One region of the Streptomyces sp. NPDC005551 genome, then DNA from elsewhere that is predicted to be linked to it. Evidence: riboswitches for the same ligand, from Rfam matches in the RefSeq annotation. Region 1 holds a riboswitch; each other region holds the start of a gene.
What was found. Region 1 has a riboswitch for thiamine pyrophosphate ahead of ACFYP4_RS30050 (thiamine ABC transporter substrate-binding protein). Riboswitches for the same ligand answer to the same signal wherever they lie in the genome.

Region 1 (4,190 bases):
CACAGGGCGGCGAGCCCCTCTTCGTATGGACTGGCGGAATTCCCGGCGTCAGTCCATGCCGTACTCATGTGGGCGGCCGCCCTGCCATTCGACCCAGTCCGGGTCGTCCAGCAGCTCCCAGGCGTCCGGCAGTCCCGCGCGGCGCAGGAACTCCACCAGGTCGGCGTCACCGTGGGCGAGGCCGGCGGCCCGGGCGCGGATCGTCACCCGGCGCGCACCGGTGCCCGTCGCGGGATGCACGACGATGGGGGCGGTGCCCCTGTTCTCGGCAGAAGACGCTTTTTCGTACACAGGTTCGATTCTAGGCCCACGTGTACGTCTGACGACAGCGCCCCGTCGGAGGCAGGCGGTACCTGGTCGTGGGAGTCGCTGTTGCCAGTTACCTGTTGGGGCATCTCGCCTATCCCCTCAGTGCCCTCCTGGACAAGGTGGCACCGCGTTGGAACTGGACCGTCGAGAACGCTCGTCTTGAATTCGTGGCCAGAGTGCCCGAGGCCCGGGACCGACCCTTCGTGCGCACTGATCCGTCTCTGCTGTTGGCTGCGGTGGAACTCCACCACAAGGAGGCGGCGGGCGAGATCACTCGGCTGCAAGGCCTCGCGTTGATGCTGCGGAACTCGGCCCTGGCCCTGTTGTTCGCGCTCGTCGTCTCCGTGATCGAGCTCGTTGTGGGACCCGATCGCGTGCTGGCAGGAGGCTGTGCGGCATTGCTGCTCGTAGGCCTGACTGCCGCAATCAGACAAGGGCGCCGTGTGCGGCACTGGGACCGCCTGAAGACGTTGGAGATCTGCTTCTGGATCCCGGACATCGACGACAGATTCGGCTCCCAACCACCGGTGATCACAGGCCCGCACCCGCGCTCCTGACATGTGAGGGAGTGCTGCGTCCTCAGAGCGCTTCCTGCTTCAGCGGCCCACCGCTGACGATGACCATCCATGCCGCCCGCCGCTCAACCACGCGGTCACCGTGGCCCGGAGATGATCTGCGACACTGGAAGAGTTATGCCTGCACCCGGAGAACTTACTTTCGTCGCCCCGCGCGGAGCTCAGAAGCCGCCGCGGCACCTTGCCGATCTCACGCCCGCCGAGCGCAAAGAGGCGGTTGCCGCGATCGGTGAGAAGCCGTTTCGCGCCAAGCAGCTCTCGCAGCACTACTTCGCGCGGTTCGCGCACGACCCGGCGGAGTGGACGGACATTCCGGCCGCCTCGCGCGGGAAGCTCCAGGAAGCGCTTCTGCCCGACCTGATGTCCGTCGTCCGGCACATCAGCTGTGACGACGACACCACCCGCAAGACCCTGTGGCGGCTCTTCGACGGCACGCTCGTCGAGTCCGTGCTCATGCGTTACCCGGACCGGGTGACCATGTGCATCAGCTCGCAGGCGGGCTGCGGGATGAACTGCCCGTTCTGCGCCACCGGCCAGGCCGGTCTCGACCGGAACCTGTCGACGGGCGAGATCGTGCACCAGATCGTGGACGGGATGCGGGCCCTCAGGGACGGCGAGATCCCCGGCGGCCCGGCGCGGCTGAGCAACATCGTGTTCATGGGCATGGGCGAGCCGCTCGCCAACTACAAGCGCGTGGTCGGCGCCATCCGCGCGCTCACCGACCCCGAGCCCGACGGGCTGGGCCTCTCGCAGCGCGGCATCACCGTGTCGACCGTGGGCCTGGTGCCCGCCATCCACCGGTTCGCCGACGAGGGCTTCAAGTGCCGTCTCGCCATCTCCCTGCACGCGCCGGACGACGAGCTGCGCGACACCCTCGTCCCCGTCAACACGCGGTGGAAGGTGCGCGAGGTGCTGGACGCCGGCTGGGAGTACGCCGCCAAGTCGGGGCGCCGCGTCTCCATCGAGTACGCGCTCATCCGGGACATCAACGACCAGGCGTGGCGCGGTGACCGGCTCGGCCGGCTGCTCCGGGGCAAGCCGGTCCACGTGAACCTGATCCCGCTGAACCCGACGCCCGGTTCCAAGTGGACCGCCTCCCGTCCCGAGGACGAGAAGGCGTTCGTCGAGGCCATCGCGGCCCACGGCGTGCCGGTCACCGTCCGTGACACCCGCGGCCAGGAGATCGACGGAGCGTGCGGGCAGCTGGCGGCGTCCGAGCGGTAGACCCCGGCGGGCCGAGGTCCTCGGCCCGGCGGGCGGTAGGCTGACTCCCGTACGTACATCTTCATATTCCGACAGGGGAGCGCCACAGCGCTGAGAGTGCGGCACGGGCCGCAGACCCTCTGAACCTTGCCCAGGTCATTCTGGGTAGGAAGTTCGGTCATCACTCAAGCTGTTGCGCCCTGCCCGGGAACTCTCAGAGGTTCCCGGGCAGGGCCGCGTCTCTTCCTGGTCACTCCAGGAGGAATCCAGTGAGCACCACCGTGAAGTTCACAGCCGCGCTCGTGGCCACCGGGCTCGGGCTCGTCACGCTGTCCGCGTGCGGCTCGTCCGGCTCCGGCACCGACGCCGCCGACTCCAAGACCGTGACCCTGGTCGCCCACGACTCCTTCCTCGCTTCGAAGAGCGTGCTCAAGGAGTTCGAGAAGGAGTCCGGCTACCAGGTCAAGGTCCTCAAGGACGGCGACGCCGGGCAGGCCGTCAACAAGGCGATCCTCACCAAGGGCAACCCGCAGGGCGACGTCTTCTTCGGCGTCGACAACACCCTCCTGTCCCGCGCACTCGACAACGGGCTCTTCCAGTCTTACGAGCCCAAGGGCTCAGGCGCGGTCCTGCCCGAGTACCGGGCCGACCGGGACAAGCACCGGGTCACGCCCATCGACACCGGCGACATCTGCGTCAACTACGACAAGGCCTACTTCAGCGAGCACAAGCTGACCCCGCCCGACTCGTTCGACGACCTGGTCGAGCCGGCGTACAAGAACCTCCTCGTCACCGAGAACGCCTCCACGTCCTCGCCCGGTCTCGGCTTCCTCCTCGGGACGGCCGGGAAGTACGGGGACGGGGGCTGGCAGGACTACTGGAAGAAGCTCAAGGGCAACGGCGTCAAGGTCGTCGACGGCTGGGAGCAGGCCTACAACGAGGAGTTCTCCGGCTCCGCCGGCGGAAAGAAGGCCAAGGGCGACCGGCCGCTGGTCGTCTCCTACGCCTCCTCCCCGCCCGCCGAGGTGATCTACGCCGACCCGAAGCCGAAGACCGCGCCCACCGGCGTCGCCACCGGCACCTGCTTCCGGCAGGTCGAGTACGCGGGACTGCTCAGCAACGCCGGGAACACCAAGGGCGGCAAGGCACTCCTCGACTTCCTGGTCTCCAGGACGTTCCAGGAGGACATGCCGCTCAACATGTTCGTCTACCCGGTGGTCAAGGGCGCCCGGGTGCCCGCGGAGTTCACCCGGTTCGGCCCGCAGGCGAAGGACCCCGAGACCCTCGCCCCCGCCCGGATCGCCGAGCACCGTGACCAGTGGGTCAAGTCGTGGACCTCGCTCGTACTGAAGTAGCCCCGCGCCGGGGTCCCGGGAGGAGCGCGGCGGTGCGGCTCGGGCTGCTGGCCCTGCCCGTCGCGTTCTTCGCGGCCTTCTTCGCCTATCCGGTCGCGGCGATCGTCTCGCGCGGCCTGAGGACCGGGGGGAGCTGGCGGTTCGGCCGGATCGTGGACGTCGTGGCGCAGTCCGACGTACGGCACGTCCTGTGGTTCACCACCTGGCAGGCGCTCGCGTCGACCGCGCTCACGCTGCTGGTCGCGCTCCCCGGCGCGTACGTCTTCGCGCGCTTCGAGTTCAGGGGCAAGCAGGTGCTGCGGGCGGTGGTCACCGTCCCGTTCGTGCTGCCGACCGTCGTGGTCGGCACCGCCTTCCTTGCGCTGGTCGGCAGGGGCGGGCTGCTCGACGAGCTGTGGGGCGTACGCCTGGACACCACCGTGTGGGCGATCCTGCTCGCGCACGTCTTCTTCAACTACGCGGTCGTCGTGCGCACGGTCGGCGGGCTCTGGTCGCAGCTCGACCCGCGCCAGGAGGAGGCCGCCCGGATGCTCGGCGCCTCCCGGCTCACCGCCTGGCGCCGGATCACGCTCCCGGCGCTCGGTCCCGCCCTGGCCGCAGCCGCGCTCATGGTCTTCCTCTTCACCTTCACCTCCTTCGCCGTGGTGCGGATTCTCGGCGGCCCCGCCTTCTCCACCCTCGAAGTGGAGATCTACCGCCAGACCTCCGAGATCTTCGACCTCTCCACGGCCGCGGTGCTGACCCTCGT
Region 2 (4,190 bases), on a different contig from region 1:
CCAGGGCACGGTAGACCGTGGCCATCCCGCCGACCGCGATCCGCGCGTCGACGCGGTAGCGGCCGTCGAGCACCTGCCCGACAAGCGGGTCCTGAAGGGTCGTATCCACGCAGGTGAGTCTACGAGCCGCCACTGTCGGGCCCACCCGGTCCGCCCGTTCCGGGGGCGGAATGCAGCAGACCTGTGACTGTTGAGCGGCCTCGCGGACGCGAGGGTGGACGGCCCCCGCGTCAGAAGGCGGGGCGCTCGGGATCCAGCCGCGCACGCCCCTGGACCGGGGAGGACGCCTCGGCGAAGTGCCTGCGCGGGATACGGCCCGCCCGGTACGCCAGCCGCCCCGCCTCGACCGCGTGCCGCATGGCGCCGGCCATCAGCACCGGCTCCTGGGCCCGGGTCACGGCTGAGGCGAGCATCACACCCGCGCACCCCAGCTCCATGGCGAGCGCGGCGTCCGAGGCCGTACCGGCTCCCGCGTCCAGGATGACCGGCACGCGCGCGTGCTCCACGATCAGCTGGAAGTTGTGCGGGTTGCGGATCCCGAGGCCGGAGCCGATGGGCGAGCCCAGCGGCATGATCGCGGCGCAGCCGACGTCCTCCAGCCTGCGCGCCAGCACGGGGTCGTCGTTCGTGTAGGGCAGCACGGTGAAGCCGTCGTCGACCAGCGTCTCGGCGGCGTCCAGCAGCTCGATCGGATCCGGCAGCAGGGTGCGCTCGTCGGCGATGACCTCCAGCTTGACCAGGTCGGTGCCGAGGGCCTCGCGGGCCAGCCGGGCGGTCAGGACGGCCTCGCCCGCGGTGAAGCAGCCCGCCGTGTTCGGCAGGACGCGGATGCCGAGCCGGTCGAGCACGGACAGCACCGAGCCGTGGGCCCGTGGGTTCACCCGGCGCATCGCCACCGTCGTCAGTTCCGTGCCGGAGGCCGCCAGGGAGCGCTCCAGCACGTCCGGGCTGGGGGCGCCGCCGGTGCCCATGATCAGGCGGGACGAGTAGGACGTACCACCGAGGACGAAGGGGTCGTCGGCCATGGGGTCAGCCTCCTTGGACGGCGGTGAGGACTTCGACGCGGTCTCCCTCGGCGAGGGCCGTCGCGGCCCACCGGGTGCGGGGGACGACGGTCTCGTTCAGGGCGGCCGCGACCCCGGAGGGGGCCGCGGTGAGGGTCGCGACGAGCGCGTCGAGTGCGATGCCCGGGGTGACGTGCCGCGGTTCCCCGTTGACGTGGATGTTCATGCGGGCTGCTCCGTACGGGCCGTGCTGAAGCGTTCGGGGGTGAAGGGGCGTGCCTCGTCCGGGAGTTCACCGGTGGTGAGGACGTGCGCCATGGCGTCGCCGGTGACCGGCGTGAGCAGCACGCCGTTGCGGTAGTGGCCGGTGGCCAGCGACAGGCCGTCGAGCCCGGTCGGGCCGAGCAGCGGCGCGTTGTCCGGCGAGCCGGGGCGCAGTCCGGCGCGCGTCTCGGTCAGCGGCAGCTCGGTGATCCCGGGGACCAGTTCGTGCGCGTCGCGCAGCAGCTCGTACACGCCGCCCGCGGTGACCGTGGTGTCCCAGCCAAGTTCCTCGCTGGTGGCGCCCACGACCAGCTCACCGCTCTCGCGGGGCACCAGGTAGACGTGACTGCCGCGCACGACGGCGCGCACGGTCCGGCTCAGGAACGGCGCGTACCGCTCCGGTACGGTCAGCCGCAGCACCTGCCCCTTCACGGGACGCACCGGCGGCAGCAGGTCGTCGGGGACGCCCGCCAGCCGTCCGCTGAGGCTGCCCGCGGCGAGGACCACCTGGCCGGCCGCGAGGGCCGTGCCGTCGCGGGTGAGCACCCCGGCGGCCCGGCCCCGTACGACGGTCAGGTGCTCGGCCCAGGTGCGGTGGAGGACCACTCCGGCCCGCTCGCAGGCCGCGACCAGGGCGGCGGCGAGCCGGCGCGGGTCGACCTGGTGGTCCCCGTCCACCCGCAGCCCGCCGCGCACGCCCGGGGCGAGCATCGGCTCCAGACGGCGGCAGTCGCGACCGCTGAGCCACTCCGACTCCAGACCCGACCGCTGCTGGAGGGCGTGCAGTTCGCGCAGGTGCGCGCGGTCGTCGGCGTCCAGCGCGACGGCGAGTGTGCCGCACCTGCGGTAACCGGGGTCGAGGCCGGTCACCTCGGTCAGCTCGGCCACGAAGTCCGGATAGCGGCGCGCGGAGGCCAGGTTGAGGCTCAGCAGGGTCTGCTCGCCGTAGTGCAGTTCGGTGACGGCGGCCAGCATGCCCGCGGCCACCTGCGCGGCTCCGCCGCCCGGCTCGGGGTCGACGACCGCGGTGCTGAGCCCCCGCTGTGCGGCCCGCCAGGCGGTCACCAGCCCGATGATGCCGCCGCCCACGACGAGGACGTCCGGGATCCCCGCGGACCCCGGTGCGGTGGGCGCGGCGTGCGACATACGCGACATGGGCGTCCAGCCCCTCCCTTCGCCGGCATGACCCGGATCAGGTTCGTACGGTCGGAGGCCGCCCAGCCTCCCTCTCAGCCCGGTGCGTCCGGGCTCCCGCGTGTGCTTTACGTTGGCCACCCTAGCCCGTCGCCCCGGACCCCAGTAGAGGAGTTCCCCACCATGGCCCGCTCGCTCGACGGCCTCGTCCTCGCCCCGGTCGCCGACCAGGCGCCGGGCCAGGTCGGCACCCGCACCCGGTTCACCTACCACGAGCGGAACGGGGAGATCTGGGCCGAGTACTCGGGCGGGGATGTCGTACGAGGTCATCTCGTGGGTAGGCGTGAGGGTGACCGCCTCGACTTCCGGTACGTGCAGCTGAAGCACGACGGAACGACCTCTTCCGGGCACTGCGTGTCCTCGGTCGTCGAGCTGGCCGACGGACGGGTACGGCTTGAGGAGAGCTGGCAGTGGGAGTCGCAGGAGGGCAGCGGGACCAGCGTGGTGGAGGAGATCACCCCGCACACCCGATGACTGACGGGACGTCAGGTATCTATGGTGATCAGGTGAGCGAGCAGACGCGGGCCGAGGAACGCACGGAGCGGCGGGTCGTCGTCGTGGGCGCGGGCATGGCCGGGGTGCAGACCGCGGTCGCCCTGCGCGAACAGGGTTTCGCCGGCACGGTGACGCTGATCGGCGCGGAGCCGCACCAGCCGTACGACAGGCCGCCGCTGTCCAAGGCGGTGCTGCTCGGCAAGGCCGAGGGCTCCGCCTTCGACGTCGACTTCGAGGCGCTCGGCATCGGGCTGCGCCTCGGCTGCGAGGTGCTCGGAGTGCGCCCCGCGGACCACGAGCTGGACACCGCCGAAGGTCCCGTGCGGTACGACGTCCTGGTCCTCGCGACCGGAGCGGAACCGATCCGGCTGCCCGGCACGGAGGGCGTCCCCGGAGTCCATCTGCTGCGCACCCTGGACGACGCCGAGCGGCTGCGCCCGGTCCTCGCCGAGCAGCACGACATCGTGGTCGTCGGCGCGGGCTGGATCGGCGCCGAGTTCGCGACCGCGGCGCGCGAGGCCGGCTGCGCGGTGACCGTCGTCGAGGCCGCCGACCGTCCGCTGGCCGGGGCGCTGCCTCCCGAGGTCGCCGCGCCCATGGCGGCCTGGTACGCCGACAGCGGAGCCGCGCTGCGCACGCACGCGCGCGTGGAGCGCGTCGAGCCCGGCGCCGTCGTCCTCGACGACGGCTCGCGGGTGCCCGCGGGCGCGGTCGTCGTCGGCATCGGGGCCCGCCCCGCGACCGGCTGGCTCACCGGCTCCGGCATCGGGCTCGGCGCCCACGGCGAGATCGTGGCCGACGCGCACCTGCGCACCTCCGCGCCCGACGTCTACGCCGTCGGCGACTGCGCCTCCTTCCCCTCGGGTCGGTACGAGGGGCGCCTGCTGGTCCACCACTGGGACAACGCCCTCCAGGGACCGCGCACGGTGGCGGCGAACATCATCGGCGAGACCCCCGCGGTGTACGACCCAGTGCCGTACTTCTGGTCCGAGCAGTTCGGGCGCTTCGTGCAGTACGCGGGCCACCACGCGTCCGCCGACACCACCCTGTGGCGCGGCGACCCGTCGGGCGCCGCATGGACGGTGTGCTGGCTGCGCGAGGACCGCCTGGTCGCCCTGCTCGCGGTGGGCCGGCCCCGGGACCTGGCCCAGGGACGCAAACTCATCGAGGCGGGCACACCGATGGACGCGGCCGCCCTGACGGACCCGTCGAAGCCGCTGAAGACGGCCGCGG
Region 3 (4,190 bases), on a different contig from region 1:
GATCATCTGCCCGGCGGCCCAGGCCCAGCTGGGGTTCCAGTCCGTGGAGTCCTCCACCTCACCGCTGAGCGTCTGGTCGGTGTAGCCGCGCGCGTGCGGCTCGGGGAACTCGTGGTCCTCGGGGAACAGCGTGTGGCGCAGGCGGGCCGGCCGCACGACCCGCTTCTCGATGAAGTCGCCGAGGCGGTGGCCGCTGACCTTCTCGATCACCAGGCCGAGGAGCACGAGGTTGCTGTTGGAGTACTGGAACTGCGTCCCCGGTGCGAAGGTGTTGTCGTGCCGGTAGCCGTACGCGAGCAACTCCTCCGGGGTGAACGAACGGCTCGGGTCGCTCAGCAGATCGTGCTCGAAGTCCGGGTCGGCGCTGTACGGGAACAGACCGCTGCGCATCCCGGCCAGATGCCTGAGGGTGATGTGGTCGCCGTTCGGCACGCCGTCGATGTACTCGGAGATCGGGTCGTCCAGTCCGATCCGGCCGTCGTCGACCAGTTCGAGCAGCGCGGTGACCGTGAAGGTCTTGGTCTCGCTGCCGATCCGGATGAACTGGCGGGTGCTCATCGGCTCGCCGGTCCCGGTGTCGGCGACTCCGGTCGCGCGGACGTAGTTCCCCTTGCCGGGCATCCACAGTCCGACGACGACCCCGGGGATGCCTGCCTCGCGGCGGACCTTCTCGACGGCCTTGTCCAGCCGCGCGGTGAGTTTGCGGCCGAGGCCGTCCGGCGGGGTCCTGTCCTCGTCGTGCCGGCCGACGGCCACGACGTGATCGGCGGCGGCGGGAATCGCCGTCATGGGCGCCAGGACGGACGCCACCAGCAGGGATGCGGCGAACAGGCGGCGGGAGGGGGTACGTCGCACGGGACTCCTCTTCCTGGTCAGGGTTCGGGTGGCAACGTCACCATCCGCTCCCCGGGGCACCCCCCTCGTCCGGTACGCGTTCCTGCGAGTCCACCCGTTCGGCGCCACGGGGGTCTCCGGACGGCCCCGGACAGGGCCCCCGTACGCCCGGTCCCGTTCGGCGGCTCAGCGGGCCGCGCGCAGCCGCCAGCCGTGGTCGACCGGGCCGAGGCCGGCGCCCAGCGGGAACCCCGCCGCTATCGCGCCCGTGACGTAGTCCTTCGCGAGCCGCACCGCCTCGGGCACCGGCCGCCCCTGCGCCAGCCCCACGGCGACGGCCGAGGCCAGGGTGCAACCGGTGCCGTGCGTATGCCGGTTGTCGTGGCGGGGGGCGCGCAGCCAGTGCGTCTCGGTGCCGTCCGTGAGCAGGTCCACGGCCTCGCCCGGCAGATGCCCGCCCTTGACCAGGACCCAGCGCGGCCCGTAGGACAGCAGTCGCTCCGCGGCCTCGGACATGCCCCGCTCGTCCGTCACGCGGACGCCGGTGAGCTGCGCCGTCTCGTCCAGGTTGGGCGTCGCCACCGTCGCGACCGGCAGCAGCACGGAGCGTACGGCGTCCAGCGCCTCGTCCGCGAGCAGCCGGTCGCCGTGCTTGGACACGCTCACGGGGTCCACGACCACGGGTGCGGCGGTGTCGGCGAGCAACCCGGCGACGGTGGCGACGAGTTCGGGCGAGGCCAGCATCCCGGTCTTCACCGCCTGCACGCCGATGTCGTCGACGACGCTGCGGTACTGCGCCCGCACCGCCTCGGACGGAAGCTCCCAGGCGCCCTGGACACCGACGGAGTTCTGCGCGGTGACCGCGGTGAGCACGCTCATCCCGTGTGCGCCGAGCGCGAGCATCGTCTTCAGGTCGGCCTGGATGCCCGCACCGCCGCCGGAGTCCGATCCGGCGACGGTCAGGACGCGGGCCGGTACGGCGGACGGTCCGGCGGGGGCGGCGGCCATCCGCCCCGGGGAGACCCGCTGCGGGCCTGCGACGGCCGCCTCGCCACGGGCACGCGGCAACGACATGAGACATCCCTCCGCCAGTGCGAACTGGTTCAGGTTCGACGGGTGTGATCTCAGCCCCGTGCGGGGCACCCCGTGTCCGGTACGCCGCACAGGATAGCCGGAGCCGCGCCGTCCACGGCTCCGGGTCCCGTCGGCCTCGCCCGCCCCCGGGTCCGGTCGGCCGCGGTCCGGCCGGGCGGGACCCGGAGCCGGCGCACCGCGTCACCGCGCGCGTGCGCCGGTGACGGACGGCAGCCTCCGCCGGCCGGGCAGGCGGAACGTCAGGCGATCTCCACGAGCAGGTCGCCGCCCTCCACCTGCTGGATGCGGTTGATGGCCAGCCGCGACACCGTGCCGCTCCTGGAGGCGGTGACCGCGGCCTCCATCTTCATCGCCTCGATGGTGGCCACCGTGGCACCGGCCTCGACCTCGTCCCCCTCGGCGACGGCGAGCGTCACCACTCCCGCGAACGGCGCGGCGACGTGTCCGGGGTCGGCACGGTCGGCCTTCTCCGTGGCCGGGATGTCGGAGGAGACGGCGGCGTCGCGCACCTGGATCGGCCTCAGCTGGCCGTTCAGCGCCGACATCACGGTGCGCATGCCGCGTTCGTCGGCCTCGCCCACGGCCTCCAGCTCGATGAGCAGCCGGACGCCCGGTTCGAGGTCGACCGCGTACTCCTTGCCCGGACGCAGCCCGTAGAAGAAGTCCTTGCTGTCCAGCACGCTGGTGTCGCCGTAGGTCTGCCGGTGCGTCTGGAACTCGCGGGTCGGCCCGGGGAACAGCAGCCGGTTGAGCGTCGCCCGCCGGTCCTTCGCCAGACCGTCGCGGTCGTCCGCGGTCAGCTCCTCCCGGGGCTTCGGCGCGGCACGGCCCTCCAGCGCCCGGGTGCGGAACGGCTCGGGCCATCCGCCGGGCGGATTGCCCAGCTCGCCGCGGAGGAAGCCGATGACGGAGTCCGGGATGTCGAACCGGTCCGGGCGGGCCTCGAAGTCCGCCGGGTCGACGCCGGCGCCCACCAGGTGGAGGGCGAGGTCGCCGACCACCTTCGACGACGGGGTGACCTTCACCAGGTGGCCGAGGATCCGGTCGGCGGCGGCGTACATCGCCTCGATCTCCTCGAAGCGGTCGCCGAGGCCCAGCGCGACGGCCTGCGTGCGCAGGTTGGACAGCTGCCCGCCGGGGATCTCGTGGTGGTAGACCCGTCCCGTCGGCGAGGCGAGGCCCGCCTCGAAGGGCGCGTAGATCTTGCGGACGCTCTCCCAGTACGGCTCCAGCTCGCCCACGGCCCGCAGGCTCAGCCCGGTCGGCCGCTCCGAGTAGTCGGTCGCGGCGACGATGCCCGACAGCGACGGCTGGGAGGTGGTCCCGGCCATGGACGCCACCGCTCCGTCGACCGCGTCCGCCCCGGCCTGGATCGCGGCGAGGTAGGTGGCGAGCTGGCCGCCCGCGGTGTCGTGGGTGTGGATGTGCACCGGCAGGTCGAACTCGCGGCGCAGCGCCGACACGAGGGTGGCGGCGGCCGGGGCGCGCAGCAGGCCCGCCATGTCCTTGACGGCGAGGACGTGGGCGCCCGCCTCGACGATCTGCTCGGCCAGGCGGAGGTAGTAGTCCAGGGTGTACAGCCGCTCGGACGGGTCGGACAGGTCGGAGGTGTAGCACAGGGCGACCTCGGCGACGGCCGTTCCGGTCTCCCGTACGGCGTCGATGGCGGGCCGCATCTGTCCGACGTCGTTCAGCGCGTCGAAGATCCGGAAGATGTCGATGCCGGTGGCTGCCGCCTCCTGCACGAACGCGTCGGTCACCTCCGTCGGGTACGGCGTGTAGCCCACCGTGTTGCGGCCGCGCAGCAGCATCTGCAGGCAGATGTTCGGCACCGCCTCGCGCAGTGCGGCCAGGCGTTCCCAGGGGTCCTCGGCGAGGAAGCGGAGCGCGACGTCGTAGGTGGCGCCGCCCCAGCACTCCAGGGACAGCAGTTCGGGCAGGGTCCTGGCCACCACGGGGGCGATGGCGAGCATGTCCTTGGTGCGGACGCGGGTGGCGAGCAGCGACTGGTGTGCGTCGCGGAACGTGGTGTCGGTGACGCCGATGGCCGGTGACGCGCGCAGCCACCGGGCGAAGCCGTCGGGGCCCAGCTCGGCGAGCCGCTGCCGGGAGCCGGCGGGCGGTTCCCCGGCCGGCACGGCCGGGATCTTGGTGGTGGGGTCGACCAGCTCGGGCCGTTCACCGTGCGGCTTGTTCACGGTGACGTCGGCGAGATAGGTGAGCAGTTTCGTGCCGCGGTCGGCGGAGTGCCGTGCCGTGAG
Region 4 (4,190 bases), on a different contig from region 1:
CCGGCCGGGCTCAGTCCGCCAGCGGGAGATAGACCCGGTTGCCCGCCGCCGCGAACTCCTTGGACTTCTGCGCCATGCCCTCCTCGATCTCCGCCGGCGAACGCCCGTGCTCACGGCGGATGTCGTGCGAGATCTTCATGGAGCAGAACTTCGGCCCGCACATCGAGCAGAAGTGGGCCGTCTTGGCGGGCTCGGCCGGCAGCGTCTCGTCGTGGAACTCCCGCGCCGTGTCCGGATCGAGGGCCAGATTGAACTGGTCCTCCCACCGGAACTCGAAGCGGGCGTCGGACAGCGCGTCGTCCCACTCCTGCGCGCCCGGGTGCCCCTTGGCGAGGTCTGCCGCGTGAGCCGCGATCTTGTACGTGATGACGCCGGTCTTCACGTCGTCGCGGTTGGGCAGTCCGAGGTGCTCCTTGGGCGTGACGTAGCAGAGCATCGCCGTGCCCCACCAGGCGATCATCGCGGCACCGATGCCGGAGGTGATGTGGTCGTACGCCGGGGCGACGTCCGTCGTCAGCGGGCCGAGCGTATAGAACGGAGCTTCATCGCAGATCTCCTGCTGAAGGTCGATGTTCTCCTTGATCTTGTGCATGGGGACATGCCCCGGGCCCTCGATCATGGTCTGTACGTGAAAACGCTTCGCGACCCTGTTGAGTTCCCCGAGCGTCCTCAACTCCGCGAACTGCGCGGCGTCGTTGGCGTCGGCGATCGACCCGGGCCGCAGCCCGTCGCCGAGCGAGTACGTGACGTCGTAGGCGGCGAGAATCTCGCAGAGTTCCTCGAAGTTCTCGTAGAGGAAGCTCTCCTTGTGGTGCGCCAGGCACCAGGCCGCCATGATCGAGCCGCCCCGCGAGACGATGCCGGTCTTGCGGTTCGCGGTGAGCGGGACGTACTGCAGGCGCACGCCCGCATGGACCGTCATGTAGTCCACGCCCTGCTCGGCCTGCTCGATGACCGTGTCCTTGTAGATCTCCCAGGTGAGCTCCTCGGCACGGCCGTCGACCTTCTCCAGCGCCTGGTACAGCGGCACGGTGCCGATGGGTACGGGGGAGTTCCGCAGCACCCACTCACGGGTGGTGTGGATGTTGCGCCCGGTGGACAGGTCCATGACCGTGTCCGCGCCCCACTGGGTGGCCCAGGTCATCTTGTCCACCTCCTCCTCGATGGAGGACGTGACCGCCGAGTTGCCGATGTTGGCGTTCACCTTCACCAGGAACCTCTTGCCGATGATCATCGGCTCGATCTCCGGGTGGTTGACGTTCGCGGGCAGGACCGCCCGGCCGGCCGCGATCTCCTCGCGGACGACTTCGGGGTCGACGTTCTCGCGGACCGCCACGAACTCCATCTCGGGGGTGATCTCGCCGCGGCGGGCGTACGCGAGTTGCGTGACGGCCTCTCCGGGGCGCCCCCGGCGCGGCTGACGCGGCCGTCCGGGGAAGACCGCGTCCAGGTTGCGCAGCCCGCCGCGTGGTGAGGTGTGCTTGATGCCGTCGTCCTCGGGGCGCACGGCACGGCCCGCGTACTCCTCGGTGTCACCGCGCGCGATGATCCAGTTCTCGCGCAGCGGCGCCAGTCCCCTGCGTACGTCGGTGGCGACGGCCGGATCGGTGTACGGGCCGGAGGTGTCGTACAGCGTGACCGACTGCCCGTTCGTGAGGTGCACCTGACGGACCGGCACCCGCAGGTCGGGGCGCGAACCCTCGACGTACGCCTTGTGCCAGCCGATGGACTTCCCGGCCTCGCCGTTCGGGAGCGAGGCGGGTGCCCCGTCCGTCTGGCTGGAGACAGGCGTGCTTACGTCCTTGTTGGTCATGAGACCTACTCCCTACGCCGGCATTACCCGGTAACAGGTTCAGCGGTCGACGCAGCGATGTCCGTCCGCCGATGTTTCATGTGAAACATCGCTGAGACGAAGGTCAGCGCCCTCTCAGCCCGGTGCTCCGAGCTCCCGCGTGTGCAAAGGTGCCTCCACGCTAGCGTCATATCTGGCGCGGTGAACAGAGGGCCCCCTGCGTTCTTGCGATGATCGGTCGGTGACCACGACGCAGCAGCCCCCGTTCCCACCGTCCGACCCGCCGCACGGGCACGGCGCGGGCCCAGGAGCCAACCGCGGCCCTGGACACGCACCCGGGCACGGACCGGGTCCCGGTGACAGTTCCCGAAGCGGACGGGCGGGTGGCGGAAGCGGCCCGGCGTCAGGCGGCCCCAGCGGCCCGGACGGCGGGGGCGGCCCGGACGGGGGAGGCAGCCACGGGCCGGGCCACGGAGGTGGTCACGGCGGCGGCCACGGTCACTCGCACAGCCACGGACCCGCCGCCCCGGTCTCCCGGCATCTGCGCAAGGTCATCGCCGCGGTGCTGATCCCCTTCGCGGCCGCGGTCGTCGTGGGTCTCGTGGTGCTGTGGCCGGGCGGCGCGCCCTCGCACGAGCGCACGGGCGTCGGTTTCGACCGGCAGTCCCAGGAAGCCACGGTCACCAGGGTCGACAAGGTGGACTGCAAGTCCGTCAACGCCTCGGGAGACACCCCGACCGGTGACACCTCCACCGCCGAGGGCTCCTCCGCGCAGCAGCAGGCGACGGGCGACTGCAAGAAGGCGACGATCAGGATCGACACCGGCAAGGACAAGGGCCGCACCTTCACCGAGATCGTCCAGCCGGACCAGTCACGGCAGTTGCACCAGGGCGAGAAGGTCGTCGTCGCGTACGAACCCTCCGCGCCCGCGAACCTGCAGTACTCGGTCACCGACGTGAACCGCAAGTTCCCCATGGTGTTGCTCGCCGGGATCTTCGCGCTGGCCGTCGTGGTGGTGGGCCGGCTGCGCGGACTCATGGCGCTGGTCGCGCTGGCCGTGAGCTTTCTCATCCTGACGTCCTTCATCCTGCCCGCGATCCTGCAGGGCTCGAACCCGCTGGTCGTGGCGGTGGTCGGAGCCAGCGCGATCATGCTGATCGCGCTCTACATGTGTCACGGCCTGTCGGCACGCACCTCGGTCGCGGTGCTCGGCACGCTGCTCTCGCTGCTGCTGATCGGCGTACTCGGTTCGGGATTCATCGACTGGGCCGCACTGACCGGCAACGTGGACGACAACACGGGCCTGATCCACGGCCTGTATCCGTCCATCGACATGAGCGGCCTGCTGCTCGCGGGCGTCATCATCGGCTCGCTCGGTGTGCTCGACGATGTGACGGTCACCCAGACCTCCGCCGTCTGGGAACTGCACCAGGCGGACCCGACCCTGGGCTGGCGCGGGCTGTACCGGGCGGGCATCCGGATCGGCCGCGACCACATCGCCTCCGTCGTCAACACCCTGGTACTGGCGTACGCGGGCGCGGCCCTGCCCCTGCTGCTGCTCTTCTCGATCGCTCAGAGCAGCGTCGGCACGGTCGCCAACAGCGAGCTGGTGGCGGAGGAGATCGTGCGCACCCTGGTCGGCTCGATCGGTCTGGTGGCCGCGGTCCCGGTGACCACCGCCCTGGCCGCTCTGGTCGTCTCCGCGGACCGCAGGGAGACCGCGGGGACCACGGCACCCGCAGGTGTCAAAACCCCGGCGCGCAACAGGAAGGGCCGGCGCCGCAAGCACTGAGGGGTGAGGAAGCCGTACTTCTCCCGGAAAGGTCCGAGGGCGCTTCAGCCCGCGCTCTGCTCCTCCGCCAGGATGCGGTCGAGGGCCTCGTCGAGATGGGTGTCGAAGTCGGCGAGGGAACACTCCTGCCCCAGGGGCACCAGCTTGTCCGTACGGTCGAGAAAGGCCACGAGCGGGGCGGCGCCCGACCGGAACAGCGCGTGGTCGCAGCCGACCTGAAGCCGGATCAGCACCTCGCCGAACGCCTCGGGGTCGGCCGGGGCGATGTGCACGTCCCCGTCACCGCACGGCCGCCCCACGCCGTCGATCAGGAGCTCCCGCCCGAACGCCCAGGTCACCGGAGCATCACCGGGCAGATGAAAGGTCAGCCGCACGGCGAAGGGATCACAGGTCTCATAGCGGAGCTCCACCGGAATGCGGAACGAGAGCTCCTCCGAGACGAGAAAGCTCATCATGACCTCTGCCTGCACCGACTCGCGCATCGTCAACCCCGTCATTTGCCGCCGACTGGCCAGGAATCATCCTCCTGACACCGCTGGCATCTTGCTCACCGTACACGGCATATCACAAGGAGTGAGTTTTCAGATGCTGATAGAGATCGTCAGC

Region 2: it holds a riboswitch for thiamine pyrophosphate, as region 1 does, so the genes downstream of both, thiO (glycine oxidase ThiO) here and ACFYP4_RS30050 (thiamine ABC transporter substrate-binding protein) in region 1, are expected to answer to the same signal.
Region 3: it holds a riboswitch for thiamine pyrophosphate, as region 1 does, so the genes downstream of both, thiD (bifunctional hydroxymethylpyrimidine kinase/phosphomethylpyrimidine kinase) here and ACFYP4_RS30050 (thiamine ABC transporter substrate-binding protein) in region 1, are expected to answer to the same signal.
Region 4: it holds a riboswitch for thiamine pyrophosphate, as region 1 does, so the genes downstream of both, thiC (phosphomethylpyrimidine synthase ThiC) here and ACFYP4_RS30050 (thiamine ABC transporter substrate-binding protein) in region 1, are expected to answer to the same signal.

What each region holds. Positions count from the first base shown of each region.
Region 1 covers NZ_JBIAJE010000012.1:124,658-128,847, reverse strand. The annotation lists gene ACFYP4_RS30065 (hypothetical protein) at 49-291, opposite strand; gene ACFYP4_RS30060 (hypothetical protein) at 360-866, shown strand; gene rlmN (23S rRNA (adenine(2503)-C(2))-methyltransferase RlmN) at 1,002-2,108, shown strand; TPP riboswitch at 2,172-2,277, shown strand; gene ACFYP4_RS30050 (thiamine ABC transporter substrate-binding protein) at 2,357-3,442, shown strand; gene ACFYP4_RS30045 (ABC transporter permease) at 3,418-4,190, shown strand, end outside.
Region 2 covers NZ_JBIAJE010000017.1:43,410-47,599, forward strand. The annotation lists gene pknB (Stk1 family PASTA domain-containing Ser/Thr kinase) at 1-109, opposite strand, end outside; gene ACFYP4_RS33460 (thiazole synthase) at 231-1,025, opposite strand; gene thiS (sulfur carrier protein ThiS) at 1,030-1,230, opposite strand; gene thiO (glycine oxidase ThiO) at 1,227-2,423, opposite strand; TPP riboswitch at 2,421-2,533, opposite strand; gene ACFYP4_RS33475 (hypothetical protein) at 2,586-2,936, shown strand; gene ACFYP4_RS33480 (NAD(P)/FAD-dependent oxidoreductase) at 2,969-4,190, shown strand, end outside.
Region 3 covers NZ_JBIAJE010000003.1:759,855-764,044, forward strand. The annotation lists gene ACFYP4_RS11665 (serine hydrolase domain-containing protein) at 1-855, opposite strand, end outside; gene thiD (bifunctional hydroxymethylpyrimidine kinase/phosphomethylpyrimidine kinase) at 1,021-1,842, opposite strand; TPP riboswitch at 1,898-1,991, opposite strand; gene ACFYP4_RS11675 (pyruvate carboxylase) at 2,169-4,190, opposite strand, start outside.
Region 4 covers NZ_JBIAJE010000004.1:193,107-197,296, forward strand. The annotation lists gene thiC (phosphomethylpyrimidine synthase ThiC) at 11-1,813, opposite strand; TPP riboswitch at 1,806-1,962, opposite strand; gene ACFYP4_RS13215 (YibE/F family protein) at 2,034-3,584, shown strand; gene ACFYP4_RS13220 (SsgA family sporulation/cell division regulator) at 3,629-4,066, opposite strand; gene ACFYP4_RS13225 (helix-turn-helix domain-containing protein) at 4,166-4,190, opposite strand, start outside.